2 regions of the Streptomyces sp. NPDC051909 genome follow, and region 1 is predicted to be linked to the other one. Evidence: riboswitches for the same ligand, from Rfam matches in the RefSeq annotation. Region 1 holds a riboswitch; the other holds the start of a gene.
The links. Region 1 has a riboswitch for S-adenosylmethionine ahead of AB0M18_RS34825 (aminotransferase class V-fold PLP-dependent enzyme). Riboswitches for the same ligand answer to the same signal wherever they lie in the genome.
Positions count from the first base shown of each region.

Region 1 (3,399 bases):
CAAGCCGACCGTCGAGGAGTTCAAGGAGATCGAGAGCGGCCACGGCCACCACTGATCGCCACTGAACACCTGACCTTCCAGGTCGCCACAGCGGGAGCCCCGTCCATTCGATGGACGGGGCTCTTTGCCGTCCCCGTGGATGGATAGGGTGGGATCACCCGATCCCTTACGTGGACACGAACGCACCAGGAGCTGTCATGAGCGCTGTGAACCCCGCTGGAGGCGACACCGCGGCGGGCCGCTCCTGGCCCGTCCTCCTGAACGGACTCCTCGAAGGCCGGGACCTGTCCGCCGACGACACCGCCTGGGCGATGGACCTGATCATGCGCGGCGAGGCCACCGACGCGCAGATCGCCGGATTCATGGTGGCGCTGCGCGCCAAGGGCGAGACCGTCGCGGAGATCTCCGGCCTGGTCCGCACGATGTACGAGCACGCCAATGTCATCGACGTGCCCGGCCCCGCCGTCGACATCGTGGGCACCGGCGGCGACGGGGCCAAGACGGTGAACATCTCCACGATGTCCGCCATCGTCGTGGCCGGCACCGGCGTCAAGGTCGTCAAGCACGGCAACCGCGCCGCGTCCTCCGCCTCCGGCTCCTCCGACGTCCTGGAGAAGCTCGGCATCAACCTCGACCTCACCCCGCGGCGGGTCGCCGAGGTCGCCGAAGAGGCCGGGATCACCATGTGCTTCGCGGTGCGGTTCCACCCCTCGCTGCGGCACGTCGCCGCCGCCCGCGGCCAGCTCGGCATCCGCACCACCTTCAACGTGCTCGGCCCGCTGACCAACCCGGCGAAGGTACGGGCCCAGGCCGTCGGCGTCGCCGACCCGCGGATGGCCCCGATCGTGGCCGGGGTGCTCGCCGAGCGCGGCAACTCCGCCCTGGTCTTCCGCGGCGACGACGGCCTGGACGAGCTGACCACCACCGGCACGTCCCGGGTGTGGGTGGTCCGGGACGGCGCCGTGCGCGAGGAGCGCTTCGACCCGCGCGAGGTCGGCATCACCCCGGTGCCGCTCGACGCCCTGCGCGGTGGGGACCCCTCGTACAACGCCGATGTCGCCCGGCGCCTGCTCGCGGGGGAGACCGGACCGGTCCGGGACGCCGTGCTGCTCAACTCGGCGGCCGCGCTGACCGCCCTGGAGCCGGGCGAGGGCACCCTTGCGGAGCAGCTGCGGGCCGGCATGGACCGGGCCGCGGAGTCCATCGACTCGGGGGCCGCGCGCCGCACCCTGGAGCGGTGGATCGCCGCCAGCAACGCCTGACGGCACAGGAACGGCGGATCGCGACCCCGTCCCGGATGCCGGGACGGGGTTGCGGCGTCGTGATCGTCTGGCATAGGTTCTGGAACAGGTCATGAGTGACAGCTGCAAGGCCCCGGCCGGCTGTCCGGCAACCCTCCGTCCGTGGCGGGGTGCCCCGGGTGAAGACCAGGCCGTACGAGCAGAAGCCTGCGGCAAGCGCGGACCCCTGCGCCACACCCTGGGGTCCTTGGTCCTCTAGGGAGCGTTGTCTCGTGAGCAAGCGAATGCGTTAGGGCCCCTCGGCCCCTCTTTCCCCTTCACCACCCGTGTGCGGCACCTCTGTCCGCGCTGCTTCGCGCGCTGCTGCCCCGCGGGCCCTTTCACGCCTTTTCGCGCCCTTTTTATGCCGGGAGACACCGTCATGTCCGCATGCCCGAACGCCGCCACCGCCACCGCTTCCGCCACCGAGTCCGCCGACCCCTGCTGCGCAGCCCCGCTGCCGGTCCTCGGCCGCGACGTCACCGTCCCGCTCGTCACCGGCGGCGAGGTCACCTACGCGGCGCTCGACTACGCCGCCAGCGCCCCGGCCCTGCAGCGCGTCTGGGACGACGTCGCCGCCTACGCCCCGTACTACGGCAGCGTCCACCGCGGGGCCGGCTACCTCTCGCAGCTCTCCACCGACCTCTTCGAGAACAGCCGCGCCACCGTCGCCGAGTTCCTCGACTGCCGCCCCGGCGACCAGGTCGTCTTCACCCGCTCCACCACCGACTCGCTCAACCTGCTCGCCGCCGTGATCCCGGCCGACTGCCAGGTCTTCGTCTTCGAGACCGAGCACCACGCCTCGCTGCTGCCCTGGCGCGACGCCCAGGTCACCTACCTCAACGCGCCCCGCACCCCGCAGCAGGCCGTCGAGACCCTGGAGCGCGCGCTCGCCGACCGTGACCCTCACGGCCCCGCCCTGGTCTGCGTGACCGGCGCCTCCAACGTCACCGGCGAGCTGTGGCCGGTGCGCGAACTCGCCGCCGCCGCACACGCGCACGGCGCGCGGATCGTCCTGGACGCCGCCCAGCTGGCCCCCCACCACCCCGTCTCCGTACGGGAGTCGGGCGTCGACTGGGTCGCCTTCTCCGGGCACAAGCTGTACGCCCCGTTCGGCTCCGGCGTCCTCGCCGGCCGCGCCGACTGGCTGCAGGAATCCGAGCCCTACCTCGCGGGCGGCGGCGCGTCCCGCAAGGTGGCCCGTCGGGCCGACGGCGGTGTCGACGTGGAGTGGCACACCACCGCGGCCCGGCACGAGGCCGGTTCGCCGAACGTCATCGGCGTCTACTCGATCGCCTCCGCCTGCAAGGCGCTCACCGAGGCCGGCTTCGACTCCCTCGTCGCCCGCGAGCGGCACCTCATCGCCACCGTCCGCGCGGGCCTCGCCGAGGTCCCCGAGGTCCGCGTGCTCTCCCTCTTCGGCGACGACGCGCCCCGCGTGGGCGTCATCTCCTTCGTCGTCGAGGGCTGGAACAGCTCCCACTTCGCGGCCGCGCTCTCCGCCGAGTACGGCATCGGCGTCCGCGACGGCCTCTTCTGCGCCCACCCGCTGGTGCGCACGCTGCTCGGCAGCGACCGGCAGGACCCGGGCGAGTGCGGCGCCCCCGAGGCGGCCCCGGGCGAGAGGTCCCTCAACGCGATCCGCGTCAGCTTCGGCGCCGGCACCCCCGACGAGCACGTCGAGCGATTCGTCGGCGCGGTCAAGGCGCTGGTGCGCGACGGCGCCCGGTGGAAGTACCGCACCGAGGACGGCCGCTGCGTCCCCGACCGCGGCTGACCAGCCACACGAACGGGTGAAGCCGGCCTCCCGCGGGGGAGAGGCCGGCTTCACCGCTGAGCAGCGGGTGCTACGACTCCAGGCCGATGGCGAAGGCCGCGTCCAGCTCGTGCTGGGAGTAGGCGCGGAAGGCGACATGGGTGTCGGTGGCCTCGACGCCCGGGATCTTCGAGATCTGGCCCGGGATGATGTCGGCCAGGTCGTCGTGGCGTCCCACCCGGACCATGGCGATCAGGTCGTAGGTGCCGGTGACGGAGAAGACCTCGCTGACGGAGTCGATCGCGGCGATCGCCTCGGCGATCTCGGGGATGCGGTCCACGCTGGTCTTGATGAGCACGATCG
Region 1 is NZ_JBFAYA010000044.1:15,924-19,322, forward strand. Features, by position in the region: gene AB0M18_RS34815 (cytochrome bc complex cytochrome b subunit) at 1-55, shown strand, start outside; gene trpD (anthranilate phosphoribosyltransferase) at 198-1,262, shown strand; SAM riboswitch class IV at 1,350-1,466, shown strand; gene AB0M18_RS34825 (aminotransferase class V-fold PLP-dependent enzyme) at 1,663-3,057, shown strand; gene AB0M18_RS34830 (Lrp/AsnC ligand binding domain-containing protein) at 3,128-3,399, opposite strand, start outside.

Region 2 (3,399 bases), on a different contig from region 1:
GGGCACAAGGCGCGGGCACTTTGGCTGCTTCTTGTCAGGTCGGGGCGCATTCTCATATGCACCTGGCATGAGCAGCGGAGGGGGCTTCCCCAACTCTATCGCGCTCAACCATGCAGAATTGCCCCTTCCGCTTCTTCTCGCGGAAGGGGCAATTCTGCACTCATCTGTACTGAACGGTAGTACCGCCAGTAAGTCGGCTCAGCCCGACTCGACCCAGCCGACTCGACTCAACCCGACTCGGCTCAACCCGACTCGGCTCAGCAGCCGCCGGCGACGGCCGGGATGATCGAGACGCCGGCGCCGTCCGGCGTCGCCGTCTCCAGGCCCTGCTCGAAGCGCACGTCGTCGTCGTTGACGTACACGTTGACGAAGCGGCGCAGCTTGCCCTGGTCGTCCAGGACGCGGGCGGCGATGCCCGTGTGGTTCTTCTCCAGGTCGGCGATGACCTCGGCGAGGGTGCCGCCCTCGGCGGGGACCTCGGCCTGGCCGCCGGTGTAGGTGCGGAGGATGGTGGGGATGCGGACGTTCACGGCCATGTCTTCGTAACCTCTCAGCGTTCGGGGCGGGTCTCAGTGGGCCAGGCCGGCGTCGCGGAACGCGTCCAGGCTCGGGCGGATGGTGGCGGTCGCCTGAGAAGTCTCGGCAACGGCGTCCAGGGTCTTGAGGCCGTCACCGGTGTTGAGGACGACGGTGGTGAGGGTCGGGTCGAGGAGACCGGCCTCGACGAGCTTCTTCGTCACGCCGACGGTCACGCCGCCCGCGGTCTCGGCGAAGATGCCCTCGGTCTGCGCGAGCAGCTTGATCGCGTCGACGACCTGCTCGTCGTTCACGTCCTCCACGGCGCCGCCCGTGCGGCGGGCGATGTCGAGGACGTACGGGCCGTCGGCCGGGTTGCCGATGGCCAGCGACTTGGCGATGGTGTTCGGCTTCTGGGGCCGTACGACGTCGTGGCCGGCCTTGTAGGCGACGGAGACCGGCGAGCAGCCTTCGGCCTGGGCGCCGAAGAGCTTGTACGGCTTGTCCTCGACCAGACCCAGCTTGATGAGCTCCTGCAGACCCTTGTCGATCTTCGTGAACTGGGAGCCGGAGGCGATCGGGATGACCAGCTGGTCGGGCAGCCGCCAGCCGAGCTGCTCGCAGATCTCGTACGCGAGCGTCTTGGAGCCCTCGCCGTAGTACGGGCGGAGGTTGACGTTCACGAAGCCCCAGCCCTCGCCGAGCGGGTCGCCGATGAGCTCCGAGCAGAAGCGGTTGACGTCGTCGTAGTTGCCCTCGATGCCGACGAGGTCACCGCCGTAGACGGCGGCCATGACGACCTTGCCCTGCTCCAGGTCGTGCGGGATGAAGACGCAGGAGCGGAAGCCGGCGCGGGCGGCGGCGGCGCCGACGGCGCCGGCCAGGTTGCCGGTGGAGGAGCAGGACAGGGTGGTGAAGCCGAAGGCGCGGGCGGCCTCGATGGCCTGGGCGACGACCCGGTCCTTGAAGGAGTGGGTCGGGTTGCCGGAGTCGTCCTTGACGAACAGCTTGCCGGGCTCGACGCCGAGCTCGCGGGCCAGGTTGTCGGCCTGCACGAGCTTGGTCCAGCCGGGGTTCAGGTTCGGCTTCTCGGCGACGTCGGCCGGGACGGGCAGCAGCGGGGCGTAGCGCCAGATGTTCGCGGGGCCGGCCTCGATGCGCTTGCGCAGCTCCTCGGGGTCGCCGGCCGGCAGGTCGTAGGCGACTTCGAGAGGCCCGAAACAGAGTTCACAGGCGAAGATCGGGCCGAGCGGGAAGGTCTCACCGCATTCGCGGCAGGAGAGGCCGGACGCGGGACCGAGGTCGACGGAGGTGGTCGCGGATGCGACGGTCTGAACAGCCATGGAGGCGAGGCCCTTTCTCCTCATCTTCCTCATGGCGAACGTCGCCATGAGACGGATTTGGCACCTTCCCTAGTCGGGGGACCTCGCTGGAGGACGAGTAGTGACCGACTGGAGGGTTGCCGGGGCTTCAACGGGCCGTATCCCTCTGCCCCTCTGGATGAGCGGTATTCGATTGTGAGACGCGGTCGGCACCCCGACATGCATCGGGCATCCGCGTTGTTCAAGACTGTAACCGAAGCCTTCGAGGGTGGAACCGGTCGTCCGATCCGCGAGATGGAGATCACGTTGCTGGAAGAAGTGGAGCGCTGGCTGTCCCGGCGGTCCTGGTCCGTGGCCGACCGTCCGCTGGAGAGGATCCTCGCCGCCAAGCGGGGGACGACCGTCAGCGTCGTCCTGCCCGCGCTCAACGAGGAGGCGACGGTCGGGGACATCGTCGGCGTGATCCGGCGCGAGCTGATGACGGAGGCGGTGCCGCTGGTGGACGAGCTGGTGGTGATCGACTCGGGCTCCACGGACCGCACGGCGGCGGTCGCCGCGGCGGCCGGCGCGCGAGTGGTGGCGCGCGACGCGATCCTGCCGCGGATACCGGCGGTGCCCGGCAAGGGCGAGGTGCTGTGGCGGTCACTGATGGTGACCGGCGGTGACATCGTCTGCTTCGTGGACGCGGATCTGAAGGACTTCTCGGCGGACTTCGTCACGGGCATCGTGGGCCCGCTGCTCACCGACCCGGACGTGGCCTTCGTGAAGGCGATGTACGACCGTCCGCTCGGCACGGAATTCGATCAGCTCGCCTCCGGCAAGACTCCTGGTCAGGGCGGTCGGGTGACGGAGCTGGTGGCGCGGCCGCTGCTCAATCTGCACTGGCCGCAGCTGGCCGGTCTCGTGCAGCCGCTGGGCGGCGAGTACGCGGCACGGCGCTCGCTGCTCGAACGGCTGCCCTTCCCGGTCGGTTACGGAGTGGAGCTGGGGCTGCTCGTCGACGCACTGCACACGGTGGGCCTGGACGCCCTCGCACAGGTGGACGTGGGCGTGCGCAAGCACCGCCACCAGGACGGGCAGGCGCTCGGCCGGATGGCGGCGGCGATCTACCGGACGGCCCAGCTGCGCCTCTCGCGCGGGCACCTGGTGCGGCCGCGGCTGACGCAGTTCGAGCGGAGCGAGGACGAGGGCGGGGAGCGGCGCTTCATCCCCCGTACGTACGAGGTGGACACGGAGGAGCGGCCGCCGATGGTGGAGATCGCGGAGTACGCGGAGCGGCGCCGCGTGGCGTAACGCCCGATAATGAGGATTTCTGCCTAAATTTCCATCCCATGCGGTTCACAACGGATAGGGGCGGCCGGGCGGGAATCCTGCTGCCAGTCGTGGCACTCGGGGCACTCCTGCTCACCGGCACAAGCGCGGGAACTGCCTCGGCCGAGGTGATCGAGTCCCTCGGCAAGCGCTACCAGGCCACGCTGTACGGCGACTTCACCCCGAGCGCGAACCCGAGCACGAACCCGGGCACGAACCCGGGCACGAACCCGGGCGAGTCCTCGGTCGG
Region 2 is NZ_JBFAYA010000021.1:69,792-73,190, reverse strand. Features, by position in the region: gene AB0M18_RS28370 (MoaD/ThiS family protein) at 258-536, opposite strand; gene thrC (threonine synthase) at 570-1,883, opposite strand; SAM riboswitch class I at 1,877-2,023, opposite strand; gene AB0M18_RS28360 (glucosyl-3-phosphoglycerate synthase) at 2,145-3,131, shown strand; gene AB0M18_RS28355 (hypothetical protein) at 3,221-3,399, shown strand, end outside.
Region 2: another riboswitch for S-adenosylmethionine. It lies ahead of thrC (threonine synthase); the one in region 1 lies ahead of AB0M18_RS34825 (aminotransferase class V-fold PLP-dependent enzyme).